Regions from separate parts of the Mesorhizobium sp. M0621 genome, predicted to be linked through region 1. Evidence: predicted binding sites of a transcription regulator. Region 1 holds the regulator's gene; each other region holds the start of a gene.

Region 1 (7,865 bases):
GGTGATGCGGTATATCAAAAGAGCGAGTAGCGAGTAGCGAGTAGCGAGTAGGAAGAAGGCGGTTCTCACCGCTCGGTCTATATAAAACTCCCTATTCGCTACTGGCTATTCGCTATTCGCTCTCGTCCCCTGTCACCGCTTGGCGATCGGCACGTAGTCGCGCTCCGGCGCGCCGGTATAGAGCTGGCGCGGGCGGCCGATCTTCTGGCGCGGATCCTCGATCATCTCTTTCCACTGCGCGATCCAGCCGACGGTGCGGGCGACCGCGAACAGCACGGTGAACATGGTGGTGGGGAAGCCCAGCGCCTTCAGCGTGATGCCGGAATAGAAGTCGACGTTCGGGTAGAGCTTTTTCTCGATGAAATAGGGATCAGTAAGCGCGATCTTTTCCAGCTCCATGGCGATGTCGAGCAGCGGATCGTCCTTGATGCCGAGCTCGCCCAGAACCTCGTGCGCCGTCTTCTGCATGATCTTGGCGCGCGGATCGTAGTTCTTGTAGACGCGGTGGCCGAAGCCCATCAGCCGGAACGGGTCGTTCTTGTCCTTGGCGCGCGCGATGAACTCCGGGATGTGGTCGACATGGCCAATCTCGCCCAGCATGTTGAGCGCCGCTTCATTGGCGCCGCCATGAGCCGGCCCCCACAGGCAAGCGATGCCGGCGGCGATGCACGCGAACGGGTTGGCGCCCGAAGAGCCGGCGAGACGAACGGTCGAGGTCGAGGCGTTCTGCTCGTGATCGGCGTGCAGGATGAAGATACGTTCCATGGCGCGCGCCAGCACCGGATTGATCTTGTATTCCTCGCACGGCACGGCAAAGCACATGTGCAGGAAGTTGGCGGCGAAATTCAGCTCGTTCTTCGGGTAAATGAAGGGCTGGCCGATGTGGTATTTGTACGCCATCGCGGCGATCGTCGGCATCTTGGCGATCAGCCGCATGGAGGCAACCATGCGCTGGTAGGGGTCGGAAATGTCGGTGGAGTCGTGATAGAAGGCCGACAGCGCGCCGACCACGCCGCACATCACCGCCATCGGGTGCGCATCGCGGCGGAAACCGGTGAAGAAGCGCGACATCTGCTCGTGCACCATGGTGTGGCGCGTCACGCGGTAGTCGAAATCGTCCTTCTGCGCCTTGGTCGGCAATTCACCGTAGAGCAGGAGATAGCAAACCTCGAGGAAGTCGCCGTGTTCGGCCAACTGGTCGATCGGATAGCCGCGGTGCAAGAGAATGCCGGCGTCGCCGTCGATGAAGGTGATTTCGGACTCGCAGCTTGCCGTCGAGGTGAAGCCGGGATCGTAGGTGAAGGCGCCGGTGGTGGAGTAGAGCGAGGCGATGTCGATGACATCAGGCCCGACCGAACCGCTTCGCACCTTGAATTCATGGGTCTTGCCGGCGAATGCAAGCGTTGCCGTGGCCTCCTGGGTCTTGCCGCCCAAATCCAGTTTTTTCGCAGCTTCGGTCATTGCAAACTCCTTCTTGTTTCCTCATGCCGGCAAAGGCAAATTCTGCAAAGCGACACGTCGAAATCACCGCAATGCGCGTATTCGCCACCGCATTTCAGGAGGGTGCGTGCCAGATTGGGCCAAGGCCTAATGTTGCACTGCGAAACCCGCCTTTCAATGCCAATCTTCTTGGGCCAGTTTGCTCCTAATCGATTTGGTCTGCTATGCGCGCCAGGCTTTCCTCGCGGCCGAGCACGGCAAGCACATCGAACACGCCCGGCGAGGTGCTCTTGCCGGTCAATGCGGCGCGCAAAGGCTGGGCCACGGCGCCGAGCTTGTGGCCGCCGGCCGTAGCAACCTCGCGGATCGCGGCCTCCGCTGCAGCCGCCGTCCAGTCGCTCGTAAGCCCGTTCAAAGCTTCGTGAGCGCCGCGCAGGATCTTGCGGGCATCGGCATTGAGCAAGAGGGCCGCCTTGTCGTCGATCGGCAGTGGCCGCGTGGCGAACAGGAAGGCGGCGCCATCGACGAGTTCGACCAGCGTTTTGGCGCGCTCCTTCAGGCCCGGAAGTGCCGCCAGCAACTGCGCCTTGTTGCTGTCGTTCAGGCGCGCCGCCATCGCCGGGCCGCCTTCGAGATAGGGCAGAGTGGCGATGAAGATATCGAACAGTTCGGCGTCGCTCATGCGGCGCATATGCGCGCCGTTGATCGCCTCCAGCTTGGCGAAGTCGAATCGGGCCGCGCCCTTGTTGACATCGCCGATATCGAACCAGGAAATCATGTCCTCGATCGACATGATCTCGTCGTCGCCATGGCTCCAGCCGAGGCGCGCCAGGTAGTTCAGCAGCGCCTCGGGCAGATAACCCATGGCACGATAGGCCTCGACGCCCAGCGCGCCGTGCCGTTTCGACAGCTTGGCGCCATCGGCACCGTGAATCAGCGGGATATGCGACATGGACGGCACGTCCCAGCCCATGGCGTTGTAGATCACCGTCTGGCGGGCGGCGTTGGTCAGATGATCGTCGCCGCGAATGATATGGGTTACGCCCATGTCATGATCGTCGACGACGACGGCATGCATATAGGTCGGGTTGCCGTCCGAACGCAGGATGATGAAGTCATCGAGATCCTTGTTGGGAAAGCGCACCTCGCCCTGGACACGGTCATGGACGATGGTCTCCCCCTCGGTCGGCGCCTTGATGCGGATGGCGCCCTTGGCGCCTGCAGGCGCTTCTGAGGGGTCACGGTCACGCCAGCGGCCATCATAGCGTGGCGGCAGTCCCTTGGCTCTGGCCGCCTCGCGCATCGCCTCCAGCTCGGCTGGCGTGGCATAGCAATAATAGGCCTTGCCCATGCGCACCAGCTCCTCGGCCACCTCGCGATGGCGCGGCGCACGCTCGAACTGCGACACCGGCTCACCGTCCCAGCTGAGGCCGAGCCAGGAAAGCCCGTCGAGGATGGCAGAGGTCGCGGCTTCGTTGGAGCGTTCGCGGTCGGTGTCCTCGATGCGCAGCAGCATCGTGCCGCTCGTGTGCTTTGCGTACAGCCAGTTGAACAGCGCCGTGCGCGCGCCGCCTATATGCAGGTAGCCGGTGGGCGAGGGGGCAAAACGGGTTACGACCTTGTCGGACATGGAACTCTCGGAAAGCATCTGAAGCGGGGTGCGGTTGCGCGGACTTTCGCGCGCCCGGCGTTCATGTAGCATAGGGTGTCGAGGGCGCAAGGGGCAGACCCGATGGCTGGACGAGGCTGGGGCTCGGATCAGGGCGAGGACGCTGCCGTTGGCGTCAGCGAGCGATCCCTGTTTGCGCCTCTGCCAACTCCGCTGCCGACGCCATCGCCCCTCATGCCGGATCCCGGCAAGGCGCCGCTTCAAGCGGATGTCTCCGCCTCCGTTCCAACTGCCGAAACCGGCAGGATCGTACGCGTGCGCCGGCAAATCGGCCGGATTTCGCTGCCTCGCCTGCGCCATAGCGTGGCCGCGGCCGCAGGGCTGGAACTCGACCGTGGCGTGGCCTTCCTGCTGGTGCCGGTCTGCCTGGCGAGCGGAGCAATCGGCTATTTTTCGCTGGCGGCGGAGCCGAACTTCGCAAAGCCTGTCGCAGTCGTCATCTTGGCGGGGCTCTGTGCGCTGGTCTCGCGTTCCTGGCCGAAAACCCATTTGTGCTTCATGGCGGCGCTTTTGTGTGTGCTCGGGGTGCTCGCCGCAAAGGTCGAGACATGGCGCGCCGGCACACAGATGCTGGGTTCGGAAATCTCGACGCAGGTGACCGGCCGGATCGTCTCGCTCGACCGGATGGAGAGCGGCCGCATCCGGCTGACCATCGACGTGACGTCGACTGCAAGGCCGAAACTGCGCTATGCGCCGGAGAGGGTGCGGCTTTCGACACGAAAGATCCCGGCGGACATGACCGCCGGCTCCCTGATCACTGGATATGCCAGGCTGTTGCCGCCGACCGGGCCGGTGCGGCCGGACAGCTACGACTTCTCCTTCGACAGCTATTTCGCCGGCATCGGCGGCAGCGGGTTCTTTCTCGGCAATCCAAAACTCGTCGTCACCGACGACTATATGCCGCTGGCGGCCCGCCTTTCCTCGGGGATAGAAAAAGCCCGTGAAGCGATTGCCGACCACATCAGGGGCAGCGTCGGTGGCGCCGAAGGCGAGATCGCCGCGGCGCTGATCGTCGGCGTACGCGCCGGCATTCCCGATGAAATCAATGAAGCGATGCGGCGTACCGGCATCTACCACATCATCTCTATTTCCGGACTGCACATGGCGTTGGTCGCCGGCACCATCATGGGTTTGCTGCGCGGCGCCTTCGCCTTGTTTCCGGACTTTTCCGCGCGTCGTCCGGTAAAAAAATATGCCGCCGCCGCGGCACTTTTCTCGATCGCCGCCTATCTCATCATTTCCGGCGTCGTCGTTGCCGCCGAGCGCAGTTTCATCATGCTGGCGGTGATGCTGATTGCCGTGCTGTTCGATCGAGCGGCGCTGACGATGCGCAATCTGGCAATTTCGGCAATCGCCGTCATTGTGGTGTCGCCGCACGAGGTGGTCGGCCCGAGTTTCCAGATGTCCTTCGCCGCGACCGCCGCACTCGTCGGCGCCTACGCCGGCTGGGCGGATCATCGTGCAGGAAAGGCGAGACCACCGCCGCCAAAGCGATCGCTGCCCAGTTTCCTGACGCGAAAATTCCTGCTGGCGGCGGGCGGCCTTTCCATGACTTCCATCATCGCCGGCGGCGCCACGGCGCTGTTTGCCATCTGGCATTTTCAGCGTGTGTCGCCGCTCAGCCTGTTCGCCAATCTGGCCATCATGCCCATCGTGACAGTCGTGATGTTTCTGGCCGTCGCCAGCGCGTTGCTGATGCCGTTCGGGTTGGACTGGCCGGCCCTCTACCTGATGGGCAAGGGACTGACGCTGATGATCGCCATATCGGGCTGGATCTCCGAGCGTTCGCCCGTCGATGCGGTTGGACTGATTTCTCAGCAGTCTGTCCTGCTGGTGGCGATTGCCCTGGTCATCGCGACGATGGCGACGACATGGCTGCGGCTCGCGGCTCTTCCCTTCGCGCTTGCCGGCCTGCTGACCGTCTCGGATACGCGCGCACCTGACGTGCTGATCTCGGAGGACGCAAGGCTGGTTGCGTTGCCGATCGGCGGTGGCGAACTTGCCGTCAGCCGCGCGCGCCCGAACGAATTCACCGTGGACAATTGGAAACGCGCGCTGACATCCGAAACCATCGTCATGCCGGAGGTGTTCAACGAAGGCGATGGCCAATTCGACGTCAGGGATGCCGCTGAAATGCCGCCGGGAGCGCCGTTCTATTGCACATCAGGCGTTTGTCTCGCCAGGCATCCGTCCGGTGCATTCATTGCCTATGTCGAGGATCGAAAGGACACCTGGAAAGCCTGCGGCTTCGCCGACCTGATCGTCATCAATGACGCGACGGCATATGACGCCTGTCACAACCCGCTGGTTCTCGTCATCACCAAGCGGCAACTGGCCCGCAAAGGCAGTGCTGCCGTCTTCTTCGATCGCCAATCGGCGACCACACCAGCGACAATCAGCTTCGCCGTGGACAGGCCATATCGACCCTGGCACGTACAACGCAAATTCTCGCGTGAGGCGAGGGGACTGCCGCCCTTCAAGAGACCCGAGAAGCCAGCGATTAAACCGCAGCCGCCTCAGTAGCGGCGGATCAGGCCAACGAGCTTGCCTTGCACCTTGACCCTGTCGGGCCCGAAAATCCGGGTCTCATAGGCCGGATTGGCTGCTTCGAGAGCAATCGAGGCGCCCTTGCGGCGGAACCGCTTCAGCGTCGCTTCCTCTTCATCCACCAGCGCCACGATGATCTCGCCGGGGCTGGCCGTATCGGCATTGCGGATGATGACGGTATCGCCGTCGAAGATGCCGGCCTCGATCATCGAGTCGCCCTTGACCTCCAGGGCATAGTGCTCGCCGCCCATGATCATGTCCGGCGGCACCGAGATCGAATGTGTCTGATGCTGGATGGCGTCGATCGGCACACCGGCGGCGATACGACCCATCACCGGGATCGACACGGCGGAGACCACGTCGTCGTCATTGCCGGCCGAAGGCATCCGCGAAGACGCCGGCTTGATCTGCCGGCCAAGGCCGCCCTGACCGAGACTGGTCTGACCAAGACTGCCCTGGATGACGCTTGGCGAGAACTTTTTCGCCGCGTTGAGGCCGGGCGCGATCGAGTCCGGCAACCGCAGCACTTCCAGCGCGCGTGCCCGGTTGGGCAGCCGGCGAATGAAGCCGCGCTCTTCCAGAGCCGTGATCAGTCGATGAATTCCGGATTTGGAGGCAAGGTCGAGCGCCTCCTTCATCTCGTCGAAGGATGGCGGAATGCCGCTTTCCTTCAGGCGTTCATGGATGAACATCAGCAGTTCGTGTTGCTTGCGTGTCAGCATGGCGGCCCCCAGGGTACCTAAAACCAGAATCAGAAAACAAACCCAGAACAAACACTATCTGTTCCAGTTGTGTTCCGCAACTGTTTAAAGTTTAATGAATTTATTAAGGGGATCGAAATTATTGGCAGCTCGCTGCCAGGCCTCGCCGACGGCTGCATCCCGTCGCAATGCGCTTGCCGGCATTGAAATTGTTATGGTTAATAGCCTGTGGCCCATCCCAAGCTCAGGCCTGGCATGAGTTGCGATAGGCCCTCGACGGTGGGCATTCCGGGCATTCGTTTGCCGTGAACGAAACGAAGCCAAAATGCCAACCTTGGTTAATAACTGCAATCAGCGCGGCCACCAGCGGCGAACTCATTTGCGAGCTGGAAATTCGTCCTCCGTCATCCGACCAAGGGGCAAGGCCGGCGACAACAGATCGTCGGGACGGCTGCGTCAGGTAACGGCCTCCTTGACGGCGAAACGCTGGTCCTTCCATGCACCCGTGCGCAGAATGTCTTCCAGCACCTCAACCGCCAGCCACACATCCTTGTAGCCGACATAGAGTGGCGTGAAGCCGAAACGGATGGTCGATGGCGCGCGGAAGTCACCGATCACCCCCCGCTCGATCAGCGCCCGCATGATTTGATAGCCATGATCGTGAAGGAACGACACCTGGCTGCCGCGCCTGGTCGCGTCGCGGGTGCTCTCCAGCGTGAGACCATAGGCGCCGCACTTCGCCTCGACGAGCTGGATGAACAGTTCGGTCAGCGCGACGCTCTTCTTTCGCAATGCCGCCATGTCGACGTCGTTCCAGATGGCAAGCGCACCTTTGAGCGCCCGCATCGACAGGACCGGCTGCGTGCCGCACAGAAAGCGGCGGATGCCGGTGCCGGCCACATAACCCCGTTCGAAGGCAAAGGGGCGTGCATGCCCCCACCAGCCGCTGAGTGGCTGGCTGATCTCGCCATGGTGGCGCTGGGCGGCATAGATGAAGGCCGGCGCGCCCGGACCGCCGTTGAGGTACTTGTAGGTGCAGCCGACAGCGAAATCGGCATTTGCGCGGTCGAGCTCGACCGGCAGAGCGCCCGCGGTGTGGCATAGATCCCAGACGATCAGCGCTCCGGCCGCATGAGCCTTGCGCGTCAGCGCCGCCATGTCGCGCAGTTCACCGGATTTGTAATTGACGTGGTTGACCAGCACCACCGCGACGCTTTCATCGATCAGTTCTTCAATGGTTGGTGCGTCGACGCCCGCGAGACGCAGCAAGGCGCCATCCCGGGTCGAGGCCACGCCTTCGGCGATGTACAGGTCGGTGGGAAAACTGTCACCCTCGGCGACGATGGCCAACCGGCCGGGCCGCATCTCCATCGCCGCATGCAACACCTTGTAGATGTTGGTCGATGTCGTGTCGCAGACGACGGTCTGGCCGGCCGCGGCTCCGATCAGGCGTCCAAGCTGATCACCGAGTTCGACCGGCATCTCGAACCATCCGGCCGTATTCCAGG
Region 2 (7,865 bases), on a different contig from region 1:
GCCCAACGCCCACGTAACGTGCAGCTTCGACACGGGGGAGCCCTCGTGGCGGATACGACAGCCCATCACCCTTCATGGCTGCCGCCTAGAAGATGTCGGTCCGCCGCTGGCGGCTTACCACCTAGCTCCCATCGAGAGCGCCACATGGCCGTCGAACTGGCCAAACCAGACATACCGCACCGTCCAATGTCGAATACGATCTCCTCATGGATAGGAAGACGTATCTCTGCTTGGAAGATGTCTCAGTGGTCCATTCGGCAAACGGCGAAAATGGAGTGCAAATCGGCGAGGTAGCCCTCCACCGCGCCGATCTTCGCTCGGGACACCGTCGGCGCTACCGCTCGAGTTTCGGCGTCCGTTCTGGCGGCATCAGCCTCGTTTGACCACAACTATTCGAAATGTACCGACTGTCCGCGCATCATCGCCAGCGTTAGCGCGATTGCAGGATTTGCTGGCGGCTTTTCCATAAGAACGGAACACCGTCGAAATCGCGCCAGGCCGCCATCCGCAATTCGTCATCGTCATGGCTAGATGCCGGGTTGAAGACATGGGCATCATATGGGTCTCGACTAATCTCGATTGTCCAGTCTTTGAGAGCCTTTCGAGCCATTTCTTCGACCTGCGCAAGATCGCTGGTAAAGAAAGGGATGCGCTCGCCGTCTTCCGAGAGTGGCTCAACCCGATCCAACGTCGGTCGCTCCGGAACCCAGCCGAGAACGAAGGCAATATCGAAGTCAATCTGGCGATCGGGGCCGGTCGTGATTTCCAGCCGTTCGACGACGTCTGGATAAAGTTGCTTCCGTTCCGGCCAAGAGTCCACAACCGCGTCCGCCTGCAACCGCGTGCGTGGAATGTTGATCAGTTCCATGATCTGGTGATGCGGAACCTTTTCCTCTGGCCAGCCTGCACAGCAGGCGGTTGCCGCCGCCTTGTCTGCTTCCACCCAGACGGCAGCAGCCCGGGCCTCGTCTTCAGTTGGCTGATCGTCTTCGGGAAAGCCTTTGATATCCCACCCATCCAACGCGAACAGGCCGTCTGCGCCTTGCAACGGGGTAATGCCGGCCCGCGCAAAGACGGCGTCAGCTGCCGCGACACCGCGCGCATGCTCTTCAGGTGTTGCCCCTTCGATGTTCAAGCGAAGTTCCATTTTCGCCTCCTGTACCAGTTTGAGAAAGCAGTGAACAAAATAAGAACATTCAAGTCAATACGATTTTGGACCCACGGCTCCCTGTTGCGAATGCTTCATGCGGGCCGCCGTGGACGGGGACAGTCGGTCCCGCGTCCCATCCTGCGGCCGGCGCTATGCTGACGCTCCTACGGCTGTCCTGTTAACCGCCCGCGGCGGAGGCGAATTTCCTTCGTCCTGCTCGCGACAATGTCCCTTTAGCGGACGCGCGCAGGACTATGGTTTATACGCCGGTTTTCCTTGGGGGCGCCGACATTCGCCGGCGCGAACGTCCAGCGGGATAGATGGCTTTCGACCGCATCGTCCTGTGAGAAAGCGTCTCTCGCGAGATCGTGACAAGCCGCGCCATCCCCACCCGTCCCATTGACTCTTTGTCAGGAAGAGAACAAATGAGGAACATACATTAGCATTTCGCGTTCAGGGGCCAGATGAGTGCATCGACGCCAACCGCTGTCATTTCCGATCTTCGAGATCGCGTTGCGCGTCTCGAAGGCGGAACACCGCGCGAAAAGGCGGTTCTGCCCTTCGGCATCGCTTCTATCGACAGACGTCTGCCCGGGGGCGGGGTGGCGCTTGGGGCCCTTCATGAGGTCGCTGGCGGCGGCAATGGAGCGATCGATGGCGCTGCCGCGTCGCTCTTTGCGGCGGGCGTTGCGGCCAGGACGCAAGGCAAGGTGCTGTGGTGCGTGACCCGCCAGGATCTGTTTGCGCCGGCAATCGCCCAGGTCGGACTTCACCCCGACCGGGTGATCTACGTTGAAGCCGGCGACGACAAATCCTTGCTCGCTTGCTTCGAGGAAGGCCTGCGGCACGTCGGGCTTGGGGCTGTGGTTGCCGAAGTTGCCCGTCTGTCGATGACGGCCTCGCGACGCTTGCAGCTCGCTTCGGAAGGCTCGGGCGCGATGGGTATCGCCATCCGTCGCTGGCGACGCCAGACCGAAGCCGCCGATTTCGGGCAGCCGACGGCCTCTGTCAGCCGCTGGCGGGTTTCTGTCTTGCCATCGAGGCCGCTCCCCGTACCGGGGATTGGCCGGGCGCGATGGCAGCTTGAACTGATCAGGTCTCGTGGAGGGGAAACGCTCGATATCGAAGTGGAGGCTTGTGATGCAAAGGGTCGTCTCGCTCTTCCTTCCAAGCTGGTCGACCGATCGGCTCAGAAGGAAATTGGGCGACGTCTCGCCGCCACCGGATAGACCTATCGTAATGGTAGGGCGGCAAGGCAACCGTCGTCTGGTGGTTGCCGCCGATCGCGCGGCGATGGAAGCAGGCTTGCGCGTCGGCATGCCGGCAACGAAGGCGCAGGCTCTCGTCCAGGGTCTGGCGATCATGGATGCCGAACCCGAGGCAGACGCTGAGGCATTGGAGCGGTTGGCCGTGTGGGCGTTGCGCCGCTACGCGCCGATCGTGGCGGCGGATCCTCCTGACGGATTGGTCATCGACACCACCGGCGCCGATCACCTGCATGGCGGTGAACATTTGATGCTGGCCGACATGGTCGAACGCCTCGGCCAGGCCGGTATTGCGGCGCGAGCAGCGATAGCGGATAGCTGGGGTGCCGCTCATGCTGTTGCGCGCTACGTCGGACAGACCATCAATGTGGTGCCGGTCGATGCAACCTATGATGCGATTCTTCCTCTGCCTATCGCGGCCCTGCGGTTGCCCGACGCGATCGTCAGCGGTTTGCGGGTATTGGGCTTCGACAGCGCAGGCGAGCTTCTGAAGCAGCCGCGCGCGCCGCTGACCCTGCGCTTCGGACCGGAACTCGGCCGACGCCTTGACCAAGCCGCCGGCCGCCTTGCCGAACCGATTGAGCCAGTGCGGCCGGCGGATGTGGTCGAGGTTAAGCGCGGCTTCGGCGAGCCCATCGGTGCGGCCGAGACAATCGCCCGCTACGTCGGCAAGCTTGTTCAAGCGCTGTGTGCCGAACTGGAGACGAAGGGGCTGGGCGCGCGCCGCCTCGATCTGCTGCTCTACCGCGTCGACAACCGCATAGAGGCCATTCGCGTTGGCACAGCCTTGCCAGTCCGCGATGTGAAGCGGCTGACGCGTTTGTTGTGCGACAAGATCGAGACGGTCGATCCAGGTTTCGGTATCGAACTGATGCGCTTGTCCGCGCCCTTGGCCGAACCGTTGACACCCAGGCAGACCAACTCCTCGCTCATCGAACAAAGGGATGCGGATATCTCGGATTTGATCGACATACTCGGCAATCGTGTCGGCGAGGAGAAGCTCTATCGATTTACGCCAGTGCCCAACGACGTGCCTGAGCGATCGTTTCGGCGTGTGGCTCCGGCATCGGTAGAGACCGGCGACGCTTGGCCAGACCATTGGCCACGTCCGGCCCGTTTGTTCGCCGTGCCGGAGCAGATCGAGGCAATAGCGCTGCTGCCCGATCACCCGCCGGCCAGCTTCACCTGGAGAGGCATCCGTCGGCGGGTCAAGCGCGCCGATGGTCCCGAGCGGGTCTTTGGCGAATGGTGGAAGCGCGACGCCGAGCTTGCCGCCGTGCGCGACTATTTCCAGGTCGAGGACGAAGCCGGCGAACGGTTCTGGATCTATCGCGCTGGCGACGGCGAGGATGCCGCGACCGGCTCCCATCGCTGGTTCCTGCACGGCATCTTCGGATGATCGTGCCCTATGTCGAACTGCAATGCACCTCGCATTTTTCCTTCCTGCGTGGCGCCAGCTCCTGCGAGGAACTGTTCGCGCAAGCAGCAAGCATGGACATGCCGGCACTTGGCATCTGCGATCGCAACAGCCTGGCCGGCATCGTTCGAGCACATGAAGCGGCGAAGGCGACCGGCGTCAGGTTGATCGTCGGCTGCCGGCTTGATCTGGCAGAAGAGATTTCGATCCTGGCCTATCCGACCGACCGCGCGTCCTACTCGCGGCTGTGCCGCTTGCTGTCGCTCGGCAAGAAACGCGGCGGCAAGGCGAAATGTGTGCTGCATTGGCCCGATATAGTCGCCTACGGCGAAGGCCTTATAGCGGTGTTCGTTCCCGACCAGGCCGACGACGCATGCGCGCTCTGGCTGCGGCGGTCGCGCGAGGCTTTTGGCGATCGAGCCTATGTGGCGCTGACGTTGCGGCGCCGACCTAACGAGGCTCTGCGCCTGCACGATCTGTCCAACCTTGCTGGACAGGCCGGCGTGCCAACGGTCGTCACCAACGACGTGCTTTTTCACGAGTCGTCACGGCGCATTCTGCAGGATGTCGTCACCTGCATTCGGCACAATGTCACGATCGACGATGCCGGGTTTCGGCGAGAACGACATGCCGACCGCTATCTGAAGCCGCCGGACGAGATGGCACGCCTGTTCGGCCGCCATCCCGAGGCGATCGCTCGGACGGTTGAAATCGCCGAGCGCTGCCGGTTCTCTCTCGACGAACTCGCTTACCAATATCCCGAAGAGCGCATGCTGCCGGATCTGACGCCGCAGCAGGCGCTGGAGAAGCTGACGTGGGAAGGCGCATTGGAGCGTTTTCCGGAAGGCGTGCCGGACAAGGTTATCGCCACGCTCAAGCATGAATTGCAGCTCATCGAGAAGCTGCAATACGCGCCGTATTTTCTGACGGTCAATTCGATCGTTCGCTTTGCCCGCAGCCAGGACATTCTATGCCAGGGCAGGGGGTCTGCGGCCAACAGCGCTGTTTGTTATGTGCTGGGCATCACCTCGATCGACCCCGACCGCAACGATCTTCTGTTCGAACGCTTTGTCTCGGAGGAGCGCCGTGAGCCGCCCGACATCGATGTCGACTTCGAACATGAGCGGCGTGAAATCGTTATGCAATGGGTGTTCGAAACCTACGGACGTGAACACGCAGCGCTCTGCTCGACCGTCATCCGCTATCGGTCGAAGGGCGCGCTGCGTGATGTCGGCAAGGCTCTGGGTCTGCCTGAGGACCTTATCAAGATGTTGTCGTCGCAAGTGTGGGGCTGGTCGGATGAAGGCGTCCAGCAGAAGCACGCCAAGGAGCTGAACTTCAATCTCGGTGACCGCCGACTTCGCCTCGCGCTTGACCTGGCCAGGCAATTGATCGGCGCACCGCGGCATTTGTCGCAACATCCCGGTGGCTTCGTGCTGACCCGCGACAGGCTCGACGATCTGGTGCCGATCGAACCGGCCGCCATGAAGGATCGTCAGGTCATCGAATGGGACAAGGACGACATAGACGCTCTGAAGTTCATGAAAGTCGATGTGCTGGCACTCGGCATGCTGTCCTGCATGAAGCGCGGCTTCGATCTCTTGGTCCAACACAAAGGCATCACGCTCGATCTCGCCACGATCCCAGCCGAGGATCCGCGCACCTATGCGATGATCCGTAAGGCCGACACGCTCGGCACCTTCCAGATCGAATCCCGCGCCCAGATGTCGATGCTGCCACGCATCAAGCCTCGCACCTTCTATGACCTGGTCATTGAGGTGGCGATCGTGCGGCCGGGGCCGATCCAGGGCGACATGGTGCACCCCTATCTGCGCCGGCGCGAAGGCAAGGAAGAGGTTGTCTATCCCAAGCCTGAGCTGGAGAAAGTGCTCGGAAAAACGCTGGGCGTGCCGCTATTCCAGGAACAGGCGATGCGCGTGGCGATCGAATGCGCCGGCTTCACCCCCGGCGAAGCCGATCAGCTTCGCCGTGCCATGGCGACCTTCAAACACACCGGCGGCGTTTCCAGCTTCGGCGCCAAGCTCATCGGCGGCATGGTTAAGAACGGCTATGAGCGCGAGTTCGCCGAAAAGACGTTCAAGCAACTCGAGGGCTTCGGCAGTTATGGCTTTCCCGAAAGCCATGCGGCCAGCTTCGCACTGATCGCCTACGCGTCGTCCTGGATGAAGTGCCATCATCCGGATGTCTTCTGCGCGGCACTTCTAAACGCCCAGCCGATGGGCTTCTACGCTCCGGCGCAGATCGTCCGCGATGCGCGGGACCATGGTGTCGAGGTGCGTCCTGTGTGCGTCAACACATCAAGGTGGGACTGCACGCTCGAGCCCACTCGGGACGAGGATCGGTTTGCGGTTCGACTTGGCCTGCGCATGGTCCGTGGTCTTGCCAATGCTGACGCGGCCACCATCGTCACCGCGCGCGCCGACCAGCCCTTTGCGTCGGTCGATGACCTCTGGCATCGCGCCGGTGTTCCCGCTGCCTCGCTGGTCCAACTCGCCCAGGCTGACGTTTTCCAATCGTCCCTATCGCTGGCGAGGCGTGAGGCCTTGTGGGCGATCAAGGCGCTGCGCGACGAGCCGCTGCCGCTGTTTGCGGCGGCCTCGGCTCGCGAGCAGCAAACGGTGCCGGAAATCCAGGAGCCGGTCGTGGTTTTGCGTGCCATGACGGCTGGCGGCGAGGTCGTTGAAGACTATGGCCATGTCGGACTGACCTTGCGCGATCATCCGGTGTCCTTCCTGCGCGCCGACCTGCGCCACAAGCGCATCGTTTCTTGCCGCGAGGCCATGCAGGCGCCTGATGGGCAATGGCTGGAAGCCGCCGGGCTCGTGTTGGTCCGGCAACGGCCGGGCTCGGCCAAGGGCGTGATGTTCATCACGATTGAAGACGAGACCGGCATCGCCAATCTGGTGGTGTGGGTCAAGGTGTTCGAAAAATATCGCAGGGTTGTGCTCGGGGCCGGCATGATCGGCGTCTACGGACGCATCCAGCGCGAAGGGGAGGTGGTTCATCTCGTCGCCCATCGGCTCAACGATCTGTCGGCCGGTCCAGCCAGCGTCGGCGATCGCGACGCTGCCTTCCCGCTGCCGCACGGGCGCGGCGACGAATTCCACCATGGCAGTCCGACGCCTGACCCGCGCGGGCTGCCGAAAGGACCAAGGCCGAGGAACATCGTCGATCCCCATCTGCACATCGACCAGATCAAGGTGAAGACGCGGGATTTCAAATAAGTTGGTAGGATTAGCAAAAGCCGCAGAAATGGCCGGGACAATGCGGGATTCTGCCTTAAGACCGCTCAACGTTTGTCGCCGAACCCTGCGGTGCCAGACGATAAACGCCCGAGCAGATACTCTGATGTCGCCTTTGGGCCGACGCGGAAGGGCTGCTTTTGGCGTCCGAAGAACGATAGCGTACGTTCAGCGGGTGGGTCCTGCCGCGGCAAACTTGAAGCGGCCATTCGCAACCCCCCCAAGCAGTCTCGATGACGGCGAGGCAATCGGCAGGACGTAGGCGTAGTAAGTTTGCGCTCGCAACCTACGCAAATGGGGCGTATCGTCGATATATCGTCGGTTGCTAATGCATGGGCCGGCGACTGAGAGCGCAAGACTCCCGCATCGGACTAGGCGCGCTAGGTTCCACAACCACTCGTCGCGCTTACCAGACCATTTGCCTCTGCCGATGCTCTTTTGCTCGGTTCCAGCCAGTATTTGCCTTTTGCAATCGGAAGGGGAGCGTTCTGATGCAGATCATCCAAACCCGCCGCCGATTCCTGGCCGGCGCCGCCATGGTAGGCGCTGCCGGAATCATCGGACTTCCGGAGTCACTCCACGCGGAACCGCCGCTGGAAACGACCACGGTTCGTCTGCCGCGTTGGGTTGGTGGTTCCTACTGCTGGGCAGGCGCTTACATCGCCGGGGAACTGATGCGTGCAGATGGCTTCACAGACGTTCGCTACGTAGAAGGCGACAGAAGCGTCGACCAATCGGAGTGGATCGCGCGCGGTGAGACGGATTTCTCG
Region 3 (7,865 bases), on a different contig from region 1:
CGGAGACGCCGCCGACAGCACCGACCAGTGTTTGCGCCGGCAACACCGCGCGCATCGCGGAAATACCGGCAGCACCCAGCACGCTCGCCGGGAAGAACTTCAGCGCCGAAGCGCCTAGCTTGATCGCCAGGAAAGCCTCGGTCGGCGTGAACACACCGGGCATGGTGACCATGCCATAGTGCATGGCGCGCGCCATCACCTCGGCATCGATGTTGGGGCTGACCAGCAGCCGCCCGCCGGCCTTGTGCAGGCCATCGACATCGGCCGGCGTCAGCACCGTGCCGGCGCCGACCAGAGCCGTTTTCGGAAGCGCTTCGACGATCCCGGCGATCGACGAAAACGGCTCCGGTGAATTGAGCGGCACTTCGATCGCCTCGATGCCGGCGTCGAACAATGCTTGGCCGATGGCGACTGCCTCAGTCGGTTTCAGCCCGCGCAAGATGGCGACCAAGCCGCGCTTGAGCTTGGGAAAAGGTGCGGTCTGGCTCATGAGGCTGCTCCAATTCTGGCGATCATGCCGTTCTCGCGCGCGGCTTCAATGAGCCCGGCACGCACCGCTTCGTCGGCATCGACGACCCGGACTGCAAGCCCGGCGAGGCCGAGCGCCTCACTGTAAAGGGCGGCGAGCGCACCGGATGCCACCAGCACGACGGGCTCCGCGCCGGCGCCGTGACGACGGCTGGCCGAGGCGATCTCGCCACCGATCAACAGCCCGGACAGGCAGGCGGCGGCATCATCGGCTTTCAGATCCTGAAGCAGGCCGGCGGCGCGAATGGAAAACAGCCGCGAGGTGACATCGCCGCCTTCGGCCAGTGCGGTTTCGCACCAGCGGCGGAAGAACGGATTGTCTGCTGTGACGGGCTTCGGATGTTCGCCGAGTGAATGGCGCAGGATCGAGTGCGCGGCAAGCACGGAAAACAGTTCGCCGGTCGGCCAGGTACCAAAACCGACGACGGTGCCGTCCTCGACCAGCACCCATTTTGAATGGGTGCCGGGCATGCAGACCAACTGGCGCCCCTTGGCCGGCAGGCCGGCGCCGGCAAGTTGGGTTTCCTCGCCGCGCATGACGTCTGGCGCATCGGCCAGCCGCTGGGCAAGGCCCGGAACGATGCGGATGTCACGGCTCTGGCCGGGCACCTTGGCAGCACCGCCGAGAATGGCACTGAGCGGCGCCGGCACCGTCACGTACGGCGCTTCCAGCCAGCCCTGGCGGGAGCCGGCCATGCCGCAGATGATCACGGGCAGTGCTTCCGGTGCTCCCATCGCCGCCAGATGCCCTTCAAGGATGGTAGAAAAGCCCTTTTGCTGGGCGGTGATCAGGCCATCATCGCCGCGGCGTTCGGCTAGCAGCTTGCCTTGTCCGTCGACCAGCCAGACCCGCATGCGGGTCGTGCCCCAGTCGACGGCGGCGACCGCCGATGCGTTGCTGGCAAACTCCGGGCTCACAGGAAGCCTCCATCGACGATCAGCATCTGCGCGGTCAGCATGCGCGAGGCGTCAGAGGCCAGGAACAGCACCGTGCCGACGATGTCGTCGGGCTGCATCACCTGCTTGATGCACTGCTTGGCGACATGGGCGGCAAGCGCCTGTTCGGTCACCCAGAGTTCCTTCTGCCGCTCGGTGATCACCCAGCCCGGCGCGATGGCGTTGACGCGGATGCCGTCGACGCCGAGCTTGCCGGCCAACCCCTTGGTCAGACCAAGGATACCGGCCTTGGCGGCGGTGTAGGACGGCATGTCGGGATGGTTGATCAGGTAGGATGTCGAGGTGAAGTTGATGATCGAGCCGCCGCCGGCCCGCTTCATGCCCGGCGCTACCGCCTGCGCGGTGAAGAAATGCGGCCGCAGATTGACGGCCTGGTTGTTGTCCCAGAATTCGACCGTCACGTCCTCGACGGCGTGGCGTTCGTCCCATGCGGCATTGTTGACCAGCACGGTGACGTCGCCGTGCGCCTCTGCCGCCCTGGCTACCGAAGCCCGCAAGGCCTCGACGTCGCGCAAATCGGTCTTGAGATAGAGCGGCCGCCGCCCGAACTCCTTCTCGATGCGGTCGGCAAGTATCGTGCTTGGACCATCGGCGATATCGATGAAGGCGACATTGGCGCCCTGGCGCACAAACCCCTCGGTCAGTGCCGCGCCAATCCCGGAGCCGCCGCCGGTGATCAGCACCGAAGCGCCTTCCAGGTCGGCAAAATTCGCCGATGGCATCATATCTTTTCTCTCCGAGCGCATGACCCCGAAAATCGGATCGATTTTCGGAAAGGGATCATGCGCAAATATAAAATGCTACAACGTCCTTTGCGCGTCCTGAAGGAGGCGCGGCGCTGTAGCCAGACCGGCGCGCATCCTAGCCACGCAAGGCGCGCGGGCAAGGGCGAACCTTCGGATTTCTGGCCTTATGTCAGACAAAACGACAATGCGCCGCATCGGATTGCGCACAGTGGCATCATCGGGATTGGCGGCGGCTTCGAGACCAGCGATCAGATCGCCTTGGCGCGCAGGGCGCCGCGGAAAGAATCGCGGAGGTAGCCGAGCGTGGCGGCGGCATCGGCCGGCTTGCCGAACAGATAGCCTTGCCCGCCGGCGCAGCCGAACTGGACCAGACGATCGGCCTGCGCTTCCTGCTCGATGCCCTCGGCGACCACATCCATGCCGAGCCCCTCGCACATGGCGAGAATGGCGCGGATGATGTGTTCGGACGGCCTATCATCGAGAATCGAGGAGACGAAGGCGCGGTCGATCTTGAGCTTGTCGAAATGGAATTCGCGCAGGCGGCCGAGCGAGGACTGGCCGGTGCCGAAATCGTCGAGCGAAACGCGGATGCCGACGCGGCGCAGGTCTTCGACGATCTGCGCGGCCGAGGCCGGGTCGTTCATCAGGCCGGTCTCGGTGATCTCGATCTCCAGCCGGCGCGGATCGAAGCCGGTGCGATCGAGGATCGCCAGTATGTGCAGGCCGGTGTTCTGGTCGACGAGCTGCGAGGGTGACAGGTTGAACGACAGGAACAGGTCCTTCGGCCAGCTCCGGGCCGCCTCGGTCGCCTTGCGCAGCACCAGCTGCGACAGCGGGCCGATGATGCCGCGCTCCTCGGCGATGGGAATGAAGACGGTTGGCGGCACGGAGCCGAGGTCGCGATCGGTCCAGCGCGCCAGCGTCTCGAAGCCTATGGTGCGGCGCGTGTTGAGGTCGACGATGGGCTGGAAATGCGGTTCCACCTCGCCGGCCGAGACGGCGCGGCGCAGCGCCTGTTCGATGCGGGTGACGCGCTTGGCCGCCTCTTCCATCTCGCGGGTGTAGACGACGACGCGGCCACGCCCGGAACGCTTGGCGTGGTAGAGCGCCGTCTCTGCCTTGTTGATGAGGATCTCAGTGGTTTCGTCGCCCGAAGAGAACAGCGAGCAGCCGACCGAAGCCGAGAGCCTGGCGGTGCGTTCGCCGACATCGTAGGGCGCCGACAGGATCTCGATCAGCATGCGCGACTTTTCGGCCGCCGCTTCCTCACTGAACACCATCGGATAGAGAAAGGCGAATTCGTCGGCGCCGATGCGGCAGACCGTGGAGTAGCCGTCCATCGAGGCGCGCAGCCGCATCGCGACCTGGATCAGGATATCGTCACCGGCCTTGTGTCCGAACAGGTCATTGATCGGCTTGAAGCCGTCGAGGTCGAGGATGCCGACGGTAAAAGGTGCGGGGTCGTCGGCACGATCGCTGATCAGGCGATCGACCTTGTCGAAGAACCGGCGATGGTTGCCAAGCCCGGTCAACGGATCTGTGAATGCCAGATCCGTGCTCTCCCTGTTTGCCTGACCGGTGCCAAACGAAGTTTGCATCGGTGTCCCTGTTTTGTGACGTCGGAATTTATTTCGAGACTGGCAGCAAACCCTTTAGGAAACGTATCGCGAAATAGATTTTTCACGGGTAAAGCGCATGACCTTCGGGAAGGTCGAGACGGGTGCGTCAAACCTTTGTTTTCACGCACATCTTCAGCCGTTTCCCGCCGTTGGATGACGCGGCGCCTCGCCTTGTCTCCAGATGGCTGGCGAGATCGGGGGCCGACCTGGCTTTGCGGCTTGCTTATGCCAATCTTCAAAAGGTCGCGATTGGCAGACGCACAGTGAGCCTGTACAGGCAAGACAGTCGCCCCATCCGAGTCCGCCGGAGACCCGCCATGAAGCTGAAAATCGCCGTCCAGATGGACCACATCTCCACCGTGTCGATCGCCGGCGACACCTCGTTCGCGCTGTCGCTGGAAGCGCAACGGCGCGGCCACCAACTGTTCCATTACACGCCCGAGCGGCTGTCGCTGCGCGACGGCAAGGTGTTTGCCCGCATCGAGGAAATGCAGGTGCGCGACGAGAAAGGCAGCCACTATTCGCTGGGCGAGAAGGTGCGCACCGATCTGTCGGAGATGGACGTCGTCCTGCTGCGCCAGGATCCGCCCTTCGACATGAACTACATCACCACCACGCACATCCTCGAGCGCATCCATCCCGGGACGTTGGTGGTCAACGATCCGGCCTGGGTGCGCAACAGCCCGGAAAAGATCTTCGTCACCGAGTTTTCCGACCTGATGCCGGACACGCTGATCACCAAGGATCCGCTGGAAGTGGCCGCCTTCCGCAAGGAGTTCGGCGACATCATCATCAAGCCGCTCTACGGCAATGGCGGCGCCGGCATCTTCCATCTGCTGGAGGGCGACCGCAACCTTGCCTCGCTGCTCGAAATGTTCGGCCAGATGTTCCGTGAACCCTATATCGTGCAGCGCTATCTGAAGGACGTGCGCAAGGGCGACAAGCGCATCATCCTGATCGACGGCGAGCCGGTCGGCGCCATCAACCGGGTGCCGGCCGAACATGATTCCCGCTCCAACATGCATGTCGGCGGCCGCGCCGAAAAGACCGAACTGACGGAGCGCGAACGCGAGATCTGCGCCCGCATCGGGCCCTCGCTGAAGGAGCGCGGCTTCATCCTGGTCGGCATCGACGTGATCGGCGACTACATGACCGAGATCAACGTGACCTCGCCGACCGGCGTGCGCGAAGTCCAACGCTTCGGCGGCGCCGACATCGCCGGCCTGTTCTGGGACGCGGTCGAGGACAAGCGGAAGTAACCGTTTTCATTTTGTCTTAACATGTTCCGCTTTTGCAACCGGGCACAACCTGACCGCGACCGGGGCGGTTGCATGTTCCTGCAGTGTTCATGGTTTGACCAGGCGATTAGCGAAAGGCTTTTCCTTCCTCGCCGCTGACCTGCTGTTCCTTGTTGGTTGCGTGATCGCTAAATATGTATGTGTAGTCCGAAGCCTGAAGGCCCACGCCATGAAAATTAATGTCGTCTATGCGCATCCATTAGTCGACAGCTACCAGGCATCGCTCCACAAACGGGTCGTTCAGACCCTCAAGGCCAGGGGAGACGAGGTCGTTGATTTCGATCTCCATCAAATGAAGTTCGATCCTGTGATGCATGCCGAAGAAAGACGCGGCCACTTCGATCCTGCTCAAGCACCCGGCGACTTGCAGATTTACATCGATGCGTTGAGATGGGCGGAAGCTTGCGTTTTCTGCTTTCCCACATGGTGGTCGGGCATGCCTGCAATCCTGAAGGGCTATTTCGATCGAGTTTGGCGACCAGGGGTGGCTTACGAATTGCCGGCAGACGGTGGCACGATCAAGCCGGCGCTATTGAACATCCGGCGGATCGGCGTCGTTACCACATGCGGGTCGCCATGGTGGTATACCGAACTCTACATGCAAAACCCGGGGAGGAAAGTGCTGCTGCGAGGCCTCAAGACTATGTGCGGCCGCAACGTGAAGCACCTCTATTTGACGAAATATTCTGTCGAGAGCATTTCTTATGACAAAAGGGAAATGTTCGCCCGCAAGGTGGAGCGCCTGTTTGACAAATTCTAGCCATCCACGCTCGGGTATCTCATCCCTGATGCGAGCGAGCTTTTGACAAAGCGGGCGCTCGAGCTTCCGATCGAGCCCAACTTATGAACGCGCGTCCTTGCCGGCAGCATTCTTCACCGTTGTGAGGCGGCCACATGTTCTTGTAATGTTCTTGCCTAACTCTGAAATCTGTGGTTGTCTCCCTTGACTTCGCTCACACCCTGGTCGCCAGGGCATGGGCGAACCACTATCCGGGGGCAAGAAATGGTGGCGCGGGTTCGCACGGTCGCTTTCCAGGGCATCGAGGCCGTGCCGGTCGACGTGCAGGTGATGATTGCGCCCGGCAAGGTCAACATGCACATCGTCGGTCTTGGCGACAAAGCGGTCGCCGAAAGCCGCGAGCGGGTGCAGGCGGCGCTGCATGCATCGGGCCTGTCGATGCCGTCGAAGAAGGTCACGGTCAATCTGGCGCCCGCCGACCTGCCCAAGGAGGGCAGCCACTACGATCTGCCGATCGCGCTTGGCCTGATGGCGGCGTTGGGCGCCATTCCGGGCGACATGCTGGCCGGCTATGTCGTGCTCGGCGAATTGTCGCTCGACGGCACGATTGCCGCGGTCGCCGGCGCCTTGCCGGCAGCGATCGGGGCCAATGCCGAAGGCAAGGGCCTGATCTGCCCGTTCGCCTGCGGGCCGGAAGCGGCCTGGGCCGGCAAGGATATCGACATTCTGGCGCCGCGCAGCCTGATCGCCATCGCCAATCATTTTCGCGGCACGCAGGTGCTGTCACGGCCGGAAGCCGGCATCCACGCCGCGGCGCGCGACCTGCCCGACCTCGCCGACATCAAGGGCCAGGAGACCGCCAAGCGGGCGCTGGAAGTGGCGGCCGCCGGTGGGCATAATTTGCTGATGATCGGGCCACCGGGATCGGGAAAATCGATGCTGGCGCAGCGGCTGCCGTCGATTTTGCCGCCGTTGGCGCCAAAGGAACTGCTCGAGGTGTCGATGATCGCCTCGGTGGCGGGAGAACTCGGCGAGGGCAAGCTGACCGACCGGCGGCCGTTCCGCGCGCCGCACCACTCGGCCTCGATGGCGGCGATGGTCGGCGGTGGCATCCGCGCACGGCCGGGCGAAGTGTCGCTTGCCCATCATGGCGTGCTGTTCCTCGACGAATTTCCGGAGTTCACGCCGCAGACGCTCGATGCGCTGCGCCAGCCGCTGGAAACCGGCGACTGCATGATCGCACGCGCCAACCATCGCGTCACATATCCGGCGCGCATCCAGCTGGTCGCGGCGATGAACCCGTGCCGCTGCGGCATGGCCGGCGAGCCCGGCTATCGCTGCCTGCGCGGCGACCGCTGCCGCACCGACTACCAGGCGCGCATCTCAGGCCCGCTGCTCGACCGCATCGACCTGCGTATCGAGGTTCCGGCGGTCTCTGCCAGCGATCTCATCCGGCCGGACCGGGCGGAGAAAAGTGCCGATGTGGCGCTGCGCGTGGCCCGCGCCCGCACCATCCAGCGCGAGCGCTTCGAACGTCTCGGCGCTACCCGCGCTACCACCAACGCGCATTGCGTGCCCTCGGTCATCGAGGAGATCGCCATGCCTGACGCCGCCGGCCTGTCGCTGCTCAAGGATGCCAGCGAGAAGCTCGCCTTTTCCGCCCGCGCTTACCACCGGGTGCTGAAGGTAGCGCGCACACTGGCCGATCTCGACGCCAGCGAGACGGTCGGCCGCATCCATCTCGCCGAAGCGATCTCCTATCGCATGAGTTCGGAGCGCATGGCGCAGGCGGCGTAGATCCCTCCCCCTTGAGGGGAGGGTGGCCGCGAAGCGGTCGGGTGGGGTCGCCGAAGAATGCTCGGCCTTTTTTAAAACCGAGTGTGATCAAAAAGGGTGCAGCGATGACCCTCGAGGGCATGTGGTCTGAAGGGCGTCGGCGCGCTTCACGTCGGACCCCTCCCGGCCCTTCGGGCCACCC

The links. The regulator LexA, encoded in region 1, represses DNA repair genes until DNA is damaged. The targets are predictions, from matches to a motif close to TGTTCNNNNTGTGTTCNG.
Region 2: the regulator LexA is predicted to act here: its motif matches at 1,568-1,585, upstream of NKI38_RS10970 (ImuA family protein).
Region 3: the regulator LexA is predicted to act here: its motif matches at 6,044-6,061, upstream of NKI38_RS19730 (YifB family Mg chelatase-like AAA ATPase).

Annotation. Positions count from the first base shown of each region.
Region 1 is NZ_JAMYQF010000042.1:10,326-18,190, forward strand. It holds gene lpxB (lipid-A-disaccharide synthase) at 1-37, shown strand, start outside; gene gltA (citrate synthase) at 133-1,461, opposite strand; gene gltX (glutamate--tRNA ligase) at 1,646-3,070, opposite strand; gene NKI38_RS24040 (ComEC/Rec2 family competence protein) at 3,173-5,632, shown strand; gene lexA (transcriptional repressor LexA) at 5,626-6,378, opposite strand; gene kynU (kynureninase) at 6,814-7,865, opposite strand, start outside.
Region 2 is NZ_JAMYQF010000011.1:131,557-139,421, forward strand. It holds gene NKI38_RS10960 (hypothetical protein) at 1-76, opposite strand, end outside; gene NKI38_RS10965 (hypothetical protein) at 431-1,147, opposite strand; gene NKI38_RS10970 (ImuA family protein) at 1,615-2,379, shown strand; gene NKI38_RS10975 (DUF6504 family protein) at 2,291-3,814, shown strand; gene NKI38_RS10980 (error-prone DNA polymerase) at 3,811-7,077, shown strand; gene NKI38_RS10985 (ABC transporter substrate-binding protein) at 7,587-7,865, shown strand, end outside.
Region 3 is NZ_JAMYQF010000029.1:409-8,273, reverse strand. It holds gene NKI38_RS19760 (2-dehydro-3-deoxy-6-phosphogalactonate aldolase) at 1-490, opposite strand, end outside; gene NKI38_RS19755 (2-dehydro-3-deoxygalactonokinase) at 487-1,446, opposite strand; gene NKI38_RS19750 (SDR family NAD(P)-dependent oxidoreductase) at 1,443-2,210, opposite strand; gene NKI38_RS19745 (putative bifunctional diguanylate cyclase/phosphodiesterase) at 2,480-3,829, opposite strand; gene gshB (glutathione synthase) at 4,168-5,109, shown strand; gene NKI38_RS19735 (NAD(P)H-dependent oxidoreductase) at 5,318-5,908, shown strand; gene NKI38_RS19730 (YifB family Mg chelatase-like AAA ATPase) at 6,152-7,684, shown strand.